Regions from separate parts of the Intrasporangium sp. DVR genome, predicted to be linked through region 1. Evidence: riboswitches for the same ligand, from Rfam matches in the RefSeq annotation. Region 1 holds a riboswitch; the other holds the start of a gene.

Region 1 (7,037 bases):
CGGCCCTGCGCGTCCTCCGGCTCCGGGCCAACGCCGGGCACCAGGCTGCCATCTCGGCCGGTCTGGCGACCGCGCGGGGCGACTACGTCGTCACGCTCGACGCCGACCTGCAGGACCCGCCCGAGGTCATCCCGGAGATGCTCGACGCGGCGAAGAAGGACAACGTCGACGTGGTCTACGGCGTGCGCAACGACCGCTCCTCCGACACGTGGTTCAAACGGGTGTCGGCACAGACGTTCTACAAGTTCATCCGCGTGATGTCCGGGACCTCGGCCCACGCCGACGCGGGTGACTTCCGGCTCATGTCCCGGGCGACGGTCGACGCGGTCAACAGCCTTCCCGAGCACAACCGCGTCCTTCGCTTCGTCGTCCCGGCCCTCGGCTTCCCCTCCGACACGGTCGAGTACAAACGCGAGGAACGCGCGGCAGGGTCGACGAAGTACCCCTTGATGAAGATGCTCCGGCTCTCGGTGGACTCCCTCACCGGGATCTCGACGGCACCACTGCGTCTGGCGACGATCGCCGGCTTCGTCGGTGCGGTCTTCGCCCTCCTGCTCATCGCCTACGGTCTCGTCGCGCGCGCCCAGGGCCAGACCGTCGCCGGCTGGACGTCGACGGTCGCCATCGTCGCCGGCGTCGGCGCGGTGCAGCTCGTGTGCGTGGGCATCCTGGGTGAGTACATCGGTCGGATGTACGCCCAGATGCAGGGGCGCCCGACCTACTTCATCGCCTACGACTCCCTGACGGAGAGCGCGCCGAGGCACGGCCCCACGGACACGCCGCTGCCGGCGACGCCTCGCGAGGAGCACATCCCCACGCACGCCGTCCGGGCCGACGTCGACGGCAGCTCCCCCGTGAAGCCGGCGCGCCTCGGCTGAGGGTCGCGCCCGACGCGGGTCGCAGGGTCAGGGCCGAGGTCGGGCCGTGACGAGGAGGCTGACCCCGGGCAGTCCGGCGACGGGCAGGTAGCGCTCGGCCGTGATGATCGCCCTGAGGCCGGCGTTGACGACCGGATGGAGGTCCTCGAGGTCCGACCCGGTCGACGAGCGCCGCCGGAGGGCGACGACGGGGCGCAGCAGGACGTTCCAGGACCGGACGCTGTCGATGACGAAGCCGCCCCGCTCGAGGAGGCCAACCAGCTCGGGGCGGGTGTAGCGCCGCACGTGCTGCACGGCCTCGTCGTGCGCGGACCACAGCCTCGGGTCGGCCGGCACCGCGACGAGGTAGGTGCCGCCCGGCCTGAGGACGCGGTGGACCTCCCGCACGGCGGCGTCGTCGTCGACGAGGTGCTCGAGGATGTCGAACGCGACGACGAGGTCCTGCGAGTTGTCGGCGAGGGGCAGGGAGGTCGCATCGGACCGCAGCACCGGCAGGCCCCGCTCGTGGGCGACCGAGGCCCCCTCGGCGCTGTACTCCAGGGCCGTGGCGTGCCAGCCCGCCTCGCGCAGCACCATGGTGTTGCCGCCCCCGGCCGCACCGATGTCGATGGCTCGGCCGGGCGTCAGCTCACGGATCGCCGCCGCGAGCAGGTGCCTGCGCTCGCGGTACCACCAGTGCTGCCCCTCGAGCTGGGCGAGCTTACGGACCTCAGTGCCCTCCATGGCGGGCCATCATGCCAGTGCCCACCCTCTGGCGCGTCACCGGAGCCCGGACAGCGCGGCGAGTCGTCAGCGGACCTGTCCGTCGCCCTCCACGATCCACTTCGTCGTCGTCAGCTCGGGCAGGGCCATCGGTCCCCGTGCGTGGAGCTTCTGCGTCGAGATGCCGATCTCGGCGCCGAAGCCGAACTCGCCACCGTCGGTGAAGCGGGTGCTCGCGTTGACCATGACGGCTGCGGCGTCGACCTCGGCGGTGAACCGGCGCGCCGCTGCCCTGTCCTCCGTGACGATAGCCTCGGTGTGACCGGAGCCGTGCTGACGGATGTGCTCCATCGCCGCGTCGAGGTCGTCGACGACGGCGACGTTCATCTCGAGGGCGAGCCATTCGGTGTCGAAGTCGTCCTCGGACGCGATGGCGTATGCCGCTGAGCTGGCTTCCGCGTAGGGCCTGACGTCGGGCGTGACGTGCAGCTTGACCTGCGCGTTGGCGAGGTCGGTGAGCACCTTGGGGAGGAAGTCGGCGGCCACGTCTCGGTGGACGAGCAGCGACTCGGCGGCGTTGCACACGCTCGGACGGTGGGTCTTCGCGTTGATCGTGATCGCGGCGGCCTTGCCGAGGTCTGCGGCGCGGTCGACGTAGACGTGGCAGACGCCGACCCCCGTCTCGATGACCGGAACGCTGGACTCCCGGACGACGGTCTGGATGAGGTCCGCTCCCCCGCGTGGGATCACGAGGTCGACGCGGCCCCGGGCCGTCATGAGCGCGCGGGCGGCGTCGCGGCCCCCCTCGGCCAGCAGGGTGATGGCGTCCTCGGGCAGACCCTGCGCGGCGAGCGCGAGGCGGAGCGCGATGACGGTGGTCCAGTTCGTCGCCCCGGCGGCGGAGCCCCCGCGGAGGATGACGGCGTTGCCGGACTTGAGACCGAGACCGGCGGCATCGACGGTGACGTTGGGACGCGCCTCGTAGATCATGCCGACGACCCCCATGGGGACGCGCACCTGACGGATCTGCAGACCGTTGGGCAGCGTTGAGCCGCGGACGATCTCACCGACCGGGTCGGGCAGCGCCGCGATGTCACGAAGACCTTGGGCGGACGCGGCGACCCGCTGCTCGTCGAGGCGCAGTCGGTCCTGGAGCGCCTCGGTCATGCCACTGGCGCGGCCGCGCTCGAGGTCCTGGGCGTTGGCCTGGAGGATCTGGGGCGTCGCGGCGACAAGGGCATCCGCGAGGGCGTGGAGGGCAGCGTCCTTCTCGGCTCGGCTCAGCTGGGCGAGCCGACGGGAGGCGACGCGGGCACGGTCGGCGAGCTCGTTGACGTGCTCGACGACCGCGGGGTCGATGGTCTCGGACATGGTTCAAGCGTAGGCGCCCCGGGCAACCGCGTTTGTCGCACCTCCGACGGGTGGACCCCATCCGACCCTCCCCCCCGGGATGCGGGCCGGCGAGGCGGTCGGTATGGTGGCGACGTCCTTCACGGGAGTCCGGCGCACCGGGCTGAGAGGGGGCTGACGCGGCCCCGACCGTCCCAACCTGATCCGGATCATGCCGGCGCAGGGACCAAGGAGTTGCGATGACGCCGAACCACCGCCCGTTCCCACGTCTCCACGTCCTCACGGACACCCGCGGTGGACGCGACCCGCTGCCGGAGGTTCGCTGCGCGCTCGCGACCGGGCCCGTGGCCATCCAGGTCCGGGCCAAGGACCGGACGGACCGTGACGTGTTCGCCCTGACCACCGCCGTCCTCGAGCTGGCCCGCGGCAGTGGTGCGCTCGTGGTCGTCGACGACCGGGCCGACATCGCGCTCGCCGCGGGCGCGCACGGTGTCCACCTCGGCGGGGCCGACCTGCCCGTCGCCGACGTGCGCCGCTTCGTCCCGGCCGGCTTCGTCGTCGGAGCCACGGTCCGCGATCCCGACATGGCTCGCGACGCGGAACGCTCGGGGGCCAGCTACCTGGGGGCCGGCCCGGCTCATCCCACCACGACCAAGCAGGGTCTCCCCGGGCCGCTCGGGCCCCCCGGCATCCGCGCCGTCACGGCAGCCACCTCGCTTCCCGTGATCGCGATCGGCGGCGTCACCCCCGAGCTCGTCCCCGACCTGCGCGCCGCGGGCGCCCACGGTGTCGCCGTCGTGGCGGCGCTCTCCGAGGCGGCTGATCCCGCCGCCGCAGCGGCAGCCCTGGCCGCTGCCCTCACCGACGGAGCCGGCCAGCAGCTCGGCGTCCCTCGACGGGCCGGCCGTCCTGGGGGCGAAGCGATCGCCGGCGCGCTCGACGTGCCGCTGGATGAGGTGCGGCGGTGACGGCCGCGCGCCCCACGGACCGGCGCCCGGCCCTCGTGGAGTCAGGGGTCTCCACGAGGGTCCGGGTCGCCATCATCGGCGGCGGCATCATCGGCCTCGCCTGCGCCTGGCAGCTCCTGCGGTCCGGCTGCAACGTCACGGTCCTCGACCCGGACGTGGCCGGCGGGGCGACGCACGCCGCTGCCGGGATGATCACGCCGTCGAGCGAGGCGACGTTCGGCCAGGAACCGCTTCTCGCGGCGAGCACCGCGTCCGCGAGCCGGTGGCCCTCGTTCGCCGCCGCGCTGGCCGCCGACTCCGGGCTTCCGGTCGACCTGCGCCGCGCGGGCACCCTCTTCCTCGCTGCCGACCACGACGACGAGCAGGTCCTCGCCCGCCAGGCGCGTCTCCTCGAGCGTCACCATCGCGCCGTCGAGCGGCTCCCGGGCCGGGCGACGCGTCGCCTCGAGCCCGCCCTGTCCCCGCGGCTGGCCGGCAGCCTCCTGATCGCGGACGAGTCGTCCGTCGACCCTCGCCAGGTGGCGCGGGCCCTTCGGGTGGCCATCGCGCGCCGCGGGGGCGAGGTCCTCTCGGCGCCCGCACGTCCTCTGGTCCGCGACGGCCGGAGCATCGGCGTGGAGCGGTTGGAGGAGCGAGGTGCCGCCGGACACGCCGGCAGCGCCGGGCACATCGGGCAGGTGGGGACCACCGGCGCCGACGTCACGGTCATGGCGGCCGGTTGGGCGACGACAGCGCTCGCGGCCGGGCTCGGGATCACCGTGCCGATCCGGCCCCTCAAGGGCCAGGTGCTGAGGCTGCGGCCCTCCGCTCCGGACGTGCTCCGCCACATCGTCCGGGCCTGTGTCCATGGCAGGTTCGTCTATCTCGTGCCTCGTCCCGGCGGCGAGATCGTGGTCGGCGCGACGAGCGAGGACGTCGGGCCGGACTCGACCGTCACCGCCGGCGCCGTCCACGACCTGCTCCACGACGCCATCGAGCTCGTCCCCGAGCTGTCCGAGGCGGCGCTCGTCGAGTCGATCACCGGGCTGCGGCCCGCCACGCCCGACAACTTGCCGATCGTCGGTGCGACCGGCATCGACGGACTCGTCGTGGCGGCCGGCCACGGCCGGGACGGCATCCTCCTCGCGCCCCTGACGGCGGCGGCAGTGGTCTCGCACGTCCTCGGCAGTGCACCCCCCGAGCAGGCGGATGCCTTCACCCCCGAGCGGTTCGCAGTCAAGGAGCGCGCATGACCGTCATCGTCAACGGCGAGGAACGGCTGGTGGCCCCCGGCACGACGGTCACCGCGCTGCTCGACCAGCTGAAGCTGCCGAGCCGGGGCATCGCCGTGGCCCTGGACCGCGTCATCGTGCCCCGGTCGCTGTGGCCCACCGAGGTCCTCAGCCCGGGCGCCGAGGTCGAGGTCGTCACGGCGATGCAGGGCGGCTGACGTGACTGATGCGACCAGCGCCGGCCTCGTCGACCGACTGACCATCGCCGGCACGCGCCTCGGGTCCCGGCTCATCCTGGGCACCGGCGGCGCCACCAGCCACGCCTCTCTCGAGGGGGCGATCCGCGCCTCCGGCACCGAGCTCGTCACCGTGGCGTTGCGTCGCGTGCCGAAGGACGGCGTGGGCGGTCTCCTCGACGTCCTGGCTGACTGCGGCGTTCGCCTGCTGCCCAACACGGCCGGCTGCCGCACGGCACGCGAGGCCGTCCTCACCGCGCGGCTCGGCCGGGAGGCCCTCGAGACCAGCTGGGTCAAGCTCGAGGTCATCGCCGACGACCGGACCCTCCTGCCGGACGTCGTCGAGACCCTCGATGCCGCGGAGGAGCTGGTTCGGGACGGCTTCGTCGTGCTGCCCTACACGACCGACGACCCGATCGCCGCGCAGCGGCTCGTCGATGTCGGCTGCGGCGCAGTCATGCCGCTGGGGGCGCCGATCGGCAGCGGCATGGGGATCCGCAACCCCCACGCCATCGAGCTGATCCGAGAGCTCGTCGACGTGCCCGTCATCCTCGACGCGGGGATCGGGACGGCCTCCGACGCAGCCCTCGCGATGGAGCTCGGCTGCGACGCCGTCCTCCTCGCCTCCGCGGTCACTCGAGCCGAGGACCCAGAGGCGATGGCGCACGCCATGCGGCACGCCGTCTCAGCAGGCTGGCTCGCACGGCACGCAGGACGGATCCCGGTGCGCCGCCTGGCGCTCGCCTCCTCGCCCGCCGAGGGGCTGGTCGACGCATGACGCAGCCGTATGCCGCCGGGCTGGCGATCGCGGTGACCGACCGTTCCCAGGTCCCCCGCGACCGCAGTCTCCTCGACGTCGTGGGTGCGGTGCTCGAGGGTGGCGCCCACGGGGTGCTCGTGCGCGAGCGCGACCTGCCGCTGGAGGCGCGGGCAGAGCTCGTGGCCGCAGTGGGTCGGCTCTGCGCCGCGCACCGCGCCCTGCTCCTCGTCGCCTCACCCGTCCCGCTCCCTCCCCGAGCCCCGGGTCGATGTGATCGATCGAGCGTTGCATCGGTCGATCACATCGACTCGGGCGGGGGGAGGCGCCTCGGCCTGCACCTGCGCCGCGACGAGCCGGTGCCCCCGACCCTGGACCGGGCCTCGACCCGGGTGGGCCGCTCGTGCCACGACCTGGCGGAGCTGAGGCGTGCCGCCGAGGAGGGACTCGACCACGTCACCGTCTCCCCCGTCGCCCTGTCCGCGTCCAAGCCCGGCCACGGCCCCGCCCTCGGACGAGCGGGCCTGCGCTCGCTGACCGACGTCATCCGCAGCGAGTACTCCCGGGTCCCCACGATCCTGGCCCTGGGTGGCGTGGACCGCGTCACTGCCGGGGCCTGGATCGCGGCTGGCGCCGACGGTGTCGCCGTCATGGGGGCGGTCATGCGGGCCGCCGACCCCGCCGCCGAGATGCGGGCCGTCGTCGACTCGGTCGGCGCTGCTCGGGTGGGTGCCCCGTGACCGTGCATCGGCACGCCGACCCGACCGACGACGCGGGGCCGGCCGGCGCACCCGTTGCAACACCACCCGTGGCGCTGACCGTCGCCGGCTCCGACTGTGGCGGCGGTGCCGGGATCCAGGCGGACCTGGCCACCTTCGCGGCTCTCGGCGTCCACGGCACGAGCGCCGTCACGGCTGTGACGGTCCAGGACACCA
Region 2 (7,037 bases), on a different contig from region 1:
CGACGGCGGCGACCATCACCGCGTCGTTGTGGGCGCCGCTGACGAAGTGCGCGCCGACGAGCGGGGCCGAGACAGCGAGCCAGGCGGCGGGCCGGCCCGGTGCGCCCACACGGCGTGCCACGTCGGAGACCGCCCATGCCAGGACGACGGCCGCGGCCACCGCCACCACCCGCAGCAGGAGGAGCGCCACCCAGAGCTGGTCGCCGGCGATCACTGCCGCGCCGCGAGCGATGAGGAGCCACACCGGCCCGTAGGGCGACGGGCTCTCGAGCCACGTGGGCGCCGTCGACTCCCTCCAGTCGGACGTCAGATCGCTCACGCCGTGCTCGTAGGGGCTCAGGCCCTCGGCCCAGAGCGCACCCTGCGCGGCATACGAGTAGAGGTCGCGGCTGTAGAGCGGCACGGACAGCAGGAGCGGCGCGAACCAGAGCGCAGCGGTCCCCCACCACCATCGTTCGCCCACCGCCGCGGTCCGCAGCCGCCACCACGCGAGGACGAGCCCACCCATCGCCACGACGGACACGGTCGCGGCCAGCGGGGAGCCGCCCGACTCCGCGGTCGGCGCCAGCCCGGGCCACAGGATCCGCGTGTGCAGGGTCGGCCTCGACCCGGACCCCCACGAGGACGCCGCCAGGGCGATCGCCGAGGCGAGTCCGACGAACCGCCACCCGCGGACGTCGCGAGATGAGGTCGGGCGGGCGCCGTCACCCATGGATGATCGGCTCGTCACCCCAGGCGAGCAGGCGCCATCCCGCGTCGGGGTCGCCCTCCAAGGTCATGACGAGCGTGTTGTCGACCCGCCGCGTCTCGAAGAAGGCCGGCTGGAGGCCCGTCGCTGCCGCCACCCACACCCGCATGGCCGCGCCGTGGCTCACGGCGAGCGCGGACGCGTGCCCGTCCCCGGCGATGCGCCGGATCGCGGACTCGTAGCGCGCTATGAAGCCGATGCCGGAGTCGCCGCCCGGGATCGTGTGCTCCGGGTCGTCCCGCCAGCGTTGCACGGAGTCGACGAAGGGCCCCCAGTCCGTCGACATCTCGTAGTCGCCCGCCTGGATCTCCCGGAGGCCGGGCAGCACGACGACCTCGAGGCCGAGGGCGGCCGCCAGCGGCTCGGCGGTCTGCTGCGCGCGGCGCAGGTCGGAGACATAGATGGCGCCGAGTTCCTCGCCGCCCAGTCGCGCCGCGAGCTGCTCGGCCTGCCGACGGCCGGAGTCGGTGAGGTCCAGGCCCGGGACGGCAGTGTCGAGCTGACGCGCGACGTTGGCGTGCGTCTCGCCGTGACGGACGAGGAAGAGGCGCATCGTCACTGGTCCTTGTCGGTCACGCCGGTCAGGCACTGGACGGTGGCCGGGTCGACGTCCGGGTCGGAGTGGAAGGCCGGGGCCTCGACCGGCACCGTCTCACCAGGCGGGACGGTGAGGTCCATCTCGTGGACGGTCAGCAGCGTCATGTCGGCGGAGGACACGAGCGAGATGGCCACCGTGATCGGCAGCTCCTCGCCCGTGGTGTTCGCGAAGGTCCCCCGGTAGCTCCAGACGCCGTCCGTCTGGTCGCAGGACTCGGTCGTGAGCAGGTCGCCGAGGTCGAACAGACCACCGCTGCCCGCGGCCGACGTCTCGACGGCCTCCGGCTCGGTCTGCAACGGCGTGATCGTGGGCTGGATGGGGACGCTGACCGTCCCCTCGTCGGTGGGCGCCTGGTCCGGTTGGCCGCACCCGGCCACCCCCACCACGGAGGTGACCGCGAGAGCGAGCCCAGCGGCATACGTCAACGGCCTGCGCACGGGGCCCATTGTGCCCTGTGCACCCCGCACGTCGAGTGCGCACTGCGTGTCGGGACCCCGGCGCCCGCTCCGAGTCCCGAGTCCCCCAGTCCCCGAGTCCCCCAGTCCCCGAGTCACCGAGCGTGGTCCTCACGCCGGCAGGAGGAAGCGGGCGCCGAACCCGGCCGCGATGACGAGCAGGCCGGCGACGACCGCCAGCGTGTCGGCGGGCCGCCACGGAGCATCGTCGGCCCAGGTGCGCCGGCGAGCCTCGGCGAAACCGCGCGCGTCCATGGCGAGGGCGAGGCTGGCCGCCTGCCCGAGCGCCCCGATGAGCAGCCCTCCGGTGACGACGACGGCCTCCCACACGCGGGGGACGACGCCACGGTCGGCGCGGATGCCGCGCACGCGGCGCGTCTTCATCAGCTCGTCCCAGAGGGCGTCGAACGACTGGACGCGCTGCAGCGCCGCCGTGGCGGCAACGACGGGCCGGGGTGGGAGCCGGAGCCGCTGCGCGAGCTGGTCTCCGAGGCGCTCCGGGTCGAGGTAGCCCACGACGAAGGCGGAGGGGACGACGAGGCACAGGACCCGGAGGGCGGCCCCGGAAGCCACCTCGAGGTCGCGGCCACCGAGGAGCCAGGCGGACCAGGCGACCCCGAGGACGGCGAGGGCAGCCGGGGCGAGCCGCGCGAGGACGCCTCGGACCCGCGCAGCGGGGCGGCGGCCCGGCCCCGGTGCGACGAGGCCGATGAGCCCGAGGAGGACCTCGACGCCGAGGACGGCGAGCCCTTGACGCCAGGTCTCGAGCACGGCGGGCAGCGGGAGCACGCTGAGCCCGACGGCGAGCAGAGCGAGCGGCCCGGCCCGGGAGACCAGGGGAACACGCTCCGGCACCGCCGGCGGCGGCTGGGGCGGGGGCGCCGAGAGGTGCCTCGTCTCGTCGGCCCGCCCGATGGCGCCCTCGTCGTGCGTCGTGACGACGAGCGCCGCACCCTCGTCGCGGGCCGCCTCGAGGATCCCCATGACCGCCGCCCAGGTCAGACGGTCCTGTCCCACGGTCGGCTCGTCGGCCAGGACGAGCGCGGGTCCGTGCAGGATCGCCGAGGCCACGGCGAGCCGGCGCTGCTCCCCGCCCGACAGGTGACGTGGGTCGACGCCGGCGAGGCCGCTCAGCCCCAGCGCGGCGAGCACCTCGTCGGCGCGCTCCTCGCTCACCGACGGGTCGAGCCCCAACGCCCGCGGCGTGGTGAGGACGTCGTCGCGCACCGTGCGCCCGACGACGGCAGAGGCCGACCGCTGCGGGACCCAGGCGACGACACGCGCAAGGTCCGGCGAGGACCACTCGTGCGGCGGCGCCAGGCCCGCGCCGGCGGGGGCCGACTCGCCCGGGCCGCCGGGCGTCAGGGCCGGGGCGAAGGAGACCCGACCTGCGGCCGGGGCGGTGAGCCCACCCAGCGCTCCCATCAACGAGGTCTTGCCAGAGCCGCTCGGCCCGACCAACGCCAGGACCCGACCGGCCCGCACGTCGAGGTCGACGTCGCTGACCGCGGTCGTCGTCCGGCTCTCGGCGCCGAGTCGGCGAGCACGGTGCTCGACCGTCAGGCCGCGGGCGGCAGCCACGACCTCGCCCGCGCGGACCGTCCCCGCGGCGGCGCCCGCCGAGCCCGCCGAGCCCGCCGAGACCGCCGAGCCCGTCGCAACCGGCCACGGCGTCAGGTTCAGCCCGAGCGGCTCGGGCTCCGGGAAGTCCGGCACCCAGATCCCCTCGGCAGCCAGACGTTCGCCGTGCTCCCGGAGGACGACGGCGGGCGGCCCGTCAGCCATGACGGCGCCCTCCGAGTCGAGGACGACGATCCGGTCGACGAGGTCGATCCACCCGGTCAGGCGGTGCTCGACGACGACGAGCGTGAGGCCGCGACCGCGGGTCACGTCGTCGACGAGGCCCCGGACGGCTCCAGCCGTCGCGGTGTCGAGCATCGCGGTGGGTTCGTCGAGGAGCAGCACGCTGGGCTCCATGGCCAGCGCCCCGGCGAGAGCCAGGCGCTGCGACTCGCCGCCGCTCAGCGCGGACGGGGGGCTGTCCTGGGCCATCGTGAGCCCGACCTCGGCCAGGGTCGCAGCGATCCGCGGCGGCATCTCGCCCCGCGGCACCTCGACGTTCTCGAGGCCGAACGCGACGTCCCGCCCGATCGTCGAGGCCACCACTCCTGAGCCCGGGTCCTGCAGCACGAGGCCGACCGAGCCGGGCCGTTCCTGCGGCGCCTGCCCGTCGACCGTCACGGACCCGGAGAGGTCACCCGAGTCGGCGGTGAGGAGCAGGCCGGCGAGGGCCCGGAGCAACGTCGACTTGCCCGACCCGCTCGGCCCGGCGAGCAGGATCCGCTCGCCGGGCGCGATGGTCAGGTGCAGGCCGGCGAGGACCGGCCGCGCCCGGCCGTAGGGCCGCCAGGTCAGGTCCTCGACGCGGACGCGGGCGCCGGCGGGGGCGCGCGTGGCTGCGCTGACCCCCTCGGTCGGCGTCGCCGTGGCGATCTGGGTCACCGGGGCGATGGGCGTCACCGGGGCGATGGGCGTCACCGGGGCGATGGGCGTCACCGGGGCGATGGGGGGCACCGCGCCGTCGGCTCCCGGCCCGCTCCGCGTCGGCATCACTGTCCGTCCCGCTGGGTCAGACCGCGTCGCGCTCCCGGAGCTGCTGGCCCGGTGGGAACGCGTTGAGGGCTCCGGCGGCGGAGAGCAGCCAGGTGAGGAACACGGCGAGCAGCGAGCCGAAGACGGCCACCGAGGCGCCGAAGAGGAACAGGTAGGCGACCTTGTAGCCCATGTCCCAGTCCTGGTACCACGAGTACCACTCGTAGACGGCCTCGAAGGCCCCGCCGAGGAAGCCACCGAGGAGCAGGGGCGCCCAGCGGAACGTCGCGTAGGCGAAGGCCGCGAAGCCGAGCTCGACTCCGAGTCCCTGGACGAGCCCCGAGACGAGCGTGGTCAGCCCCCACTGCGTGCCGATGAGCGCCGAGACGATCGCGGCGAGCAGCTCCGTGAAGACGGCGGCGCCGGGCCGCCGGATGATGAGCATGCCGACGATGCCGGCGACGAGCCAGGGCCAGTTGAGCAGAGCGGACAGCGGGGGGAAGCCCGCGGAGATGAGGTTGGACGGGGTCTGGTAGGCGAGCCCCCACGCCCAGTAGGCGACGCCGAACGCGACGCCGAGGAAGGCGCAGGTGAGCAGGTCGATGGTCCGCCACCGGGACAGCGCTCCGGAGGCGCGGATCTCGGTGGGACGGACCGTCTTTGAGGTGGTCATGGTGTGGGTCTCCCGTGGTTTCCGTGAAGAAGGTGGATACCTCGGGGAGGGCACCCGGTGGCGGCCGTCATGGCGATGACGAGCCACGTGGGTGTCCTGAGAATTACCGACTCCCTTCGCCGGTGCTAACCGGAGCAGGTTCGAGGGTCTGCGGCCTCGTGATGTCACGGGCCGCACTCTCAGCGCGTCTGCGCTCCCCTGTCGTGAATAGGGCGGTGCTGTTCAGTTTTCAGCCTGACTCTACCCCCACGCACGTGGGTACAGTCACACCATGGCGAAGGCGACCAAAGCGGCGAAGACCGACGTGACCGCGCACGAAGCGGACAAGCACTCACCCCTCGGCGGAGTGGTCTGGAAGGCGATCACCGTCACCTCGACGGTCGTCGCGACGAGGCTCGCCACGACCGTCGCGTCGAAGGGGTGGAAGCTCGCGACCGGCAAGCCCGTCCCGATGCGCGGCGACTACGACAACGAGAAGACCCGCGACGTCGTCGCCTACACCGCCATCGCCGGCATGATCATGGCGGGGACCAAGGTTGCGGCGGAGCGCAAGGCCGCCGAGTACTACCGGCAGTCGACCGGTCACCTGCCGAAGGCGCTCGAGGACACCAAGCTGAGCCGCAAGGAGAAGAAGGCGCACAAGAAGCTCGAGAAGGCGGCGGCCAAGACGGAGAGGGGCGCCAAGAAGCTGGCGTCCTGAGCGGTCGGCTGACTGCTCCACCACATTCCCGCGACGCGCCCATCTGCGCGCGACACGATGATCGCGGGTGGTGATGACCGTGAGCGGCGCCGACGCAGCAACCGCACTGACCTTCCTCGGGGGCGTGGGGACCGTGACCGGGGGCAAGTTCCTGCTCGAGCACGCAGGTCAGCGGATCCTCGTCGACTGCGGCCTCTACCAGGGTGAGCGGCACTGGCGTCGGCTCAACTGGGACCCGCCGCCGCTCGACCCGACGACCGTCGCCGAGGTCATCCTCACCCATGCGCACCTCGACCACTGCGGCTACCTGCCTCGGCTGGTGCGCGACGGGTTCGCCGGGCCGGTGCACTGCACCCCGGGCACCGCTGAGCTGGCGCGCATCATCCTGCGGGACAGCGCCTTCCTCCAGGAGGAGGAGGCGGCGAACGCCGCGACCTACGGATGGTCGCGGCATCCCGAGCCACGGCCGCTCTACACGGTCGCCGACGCCGAGCGCGCCATCGCGCTGATGGAGCCCTGCGGTCCGGACCGCCGGCTCCGGCTGGGGGGCGACGGCAGCCGCGCCTCGGTGGACGTCAGCCTCTTCCGGGCGGGCCACATCCTCGGCGCGACCAGTCCGCACGTGACCGCCGGCGACGCCACCGTCCTCTTCTCGGGAGATCTCGGCCGTCCGGTCCACCCCATCCTCAAGGAGCGAGAGAGACCGCCAGCGGCTCGAACCGTCGTGATCGAGTCGACGTACGGCGACCGTGCCCACCCGGACGTCGACCCGGCGCACGGCATGATGTCGGCGGCGATCCGCAGAACCGTCGACCGGGGCGGCTCCGTCGTCGTGCCGGCCTTTGCCGTCGACCGCACCGAGATCGTCCTGCTCGCCCTCGCCGAGATGATGGCCCGGGGCGACATCCCCGACGTCCCCGTGTGGGTCGACAGCCCGATGGCGCTCGCTGCCCTCGCGGTCTATCAGGACCCGGCCCACCGCGACGAGGTCCGACCCGACGTCCTCGAGGCCATCGCCGGCATGCGACAGTTGCGTGCCGCACGGACCGCGGAGGAGTCGATGCGGCTCAACACCCCGGGGACTCCGTGCATCATGGTCTCGGCCTCCGGCATGGCCACCGGAGGCAGGGTGGTCCACCACCTGCGCCACCTGCTGCCACAGGAGCGCAACCTCGTCCTGCTGACCGGCTACCAGGCAGTCGGCACCCGGGGCCGCGCGCTCCTGGACGGGGCCGGGGAGCTCAAGCTGGCCGGCCGGTACGTCAGGGTCC

Evidence for each region. A riboswitch is a leader RNA that binds a small molecule or an ion and turns the genes downstream of it on or off. The one in region 1 is predicted to bind thiamine pyrophosphate.
Region 2: linked by a shared signal. The riboswitch ahead of ABWV20_RS05425 (ECF transporter S component) and the one ahead of thiE (thiamine phosphate synthase) in region 1 are both predicted to bind thiamine pyrophosphate.

Annotation. Positions count from the first base shown of each region.
Region 1 is NZ_BAABZW010000019.1:176,423-183,459, forward strand. Features, by position in the region: gene ABWV20_RS14780 (glycosyltransferase family 2 protein) at 1-878, shown strand, start outside; gene ABWV20_RS14785 (class I SAM-dependent methyltransferase) at 906-1,601, opposite strand; gene ABWV20_RS14790 (glutamate-5-semialdehyde dehydrogenase) at 1,668-2,951, opposite strand; TPP riboswitch at 3,063-3,174, shown strand; gene thiE (thiamine phosphate synthase) at 3,170-3,898, shown strand; gene thiO (glycine oxidase ThiO) at 3,895-5,130, shown strand; gene thiS (sulfur carrier protein ThiS) at 5,127-5,327, shown strand; gene ABWV20_RS14810 (thiazole synthase) at 5,329-6,123, shown strand; gene ABWV20_RS14815 (thiamine phosphate synthase) at 6,120-6,842, shown strand; gene thiD (bifunctional hydroxymethylpyrimidine kinase/phosphomethylpyrimidine kinase) at 6,839-7,037, shown strand, end outside.
Region 2 is NZ_BAABZW010000005.1:176,818-183,854, forward strand. Features, by position in the region: gene mptB (polyprenol phosphomannose-dependent alpha 1,6 mannosyltransferase MptB) at 1-712, opposite strand, end outside; gene ABWV20_RS05410 (histidine phosphatase family protein) at 705-1,301, opposite strand; gene ABWV20_RS05415 (hypothetical protein) at 1,304-1,783, opposite strand; gene ABWV20_RS05420 (ATP-binding cassette domain-containing protein) at 1,913-4,411, opposite strand; gene ABWV20_RS05425 (ECF transporter S component) at 4,431-5,066, opposite strand; TPP riboswitch at 5,161-5,276, opposite strand; gene ABWV20_RS05430 (DUF4235 domain-containing protein) at 5,338-5,766, shown strand; gene ABWV20_RS05435 (MBL fold metallo-hydrolase RNA specificity domain-containing protein) at 5,846-7,037, shown strand, end outside.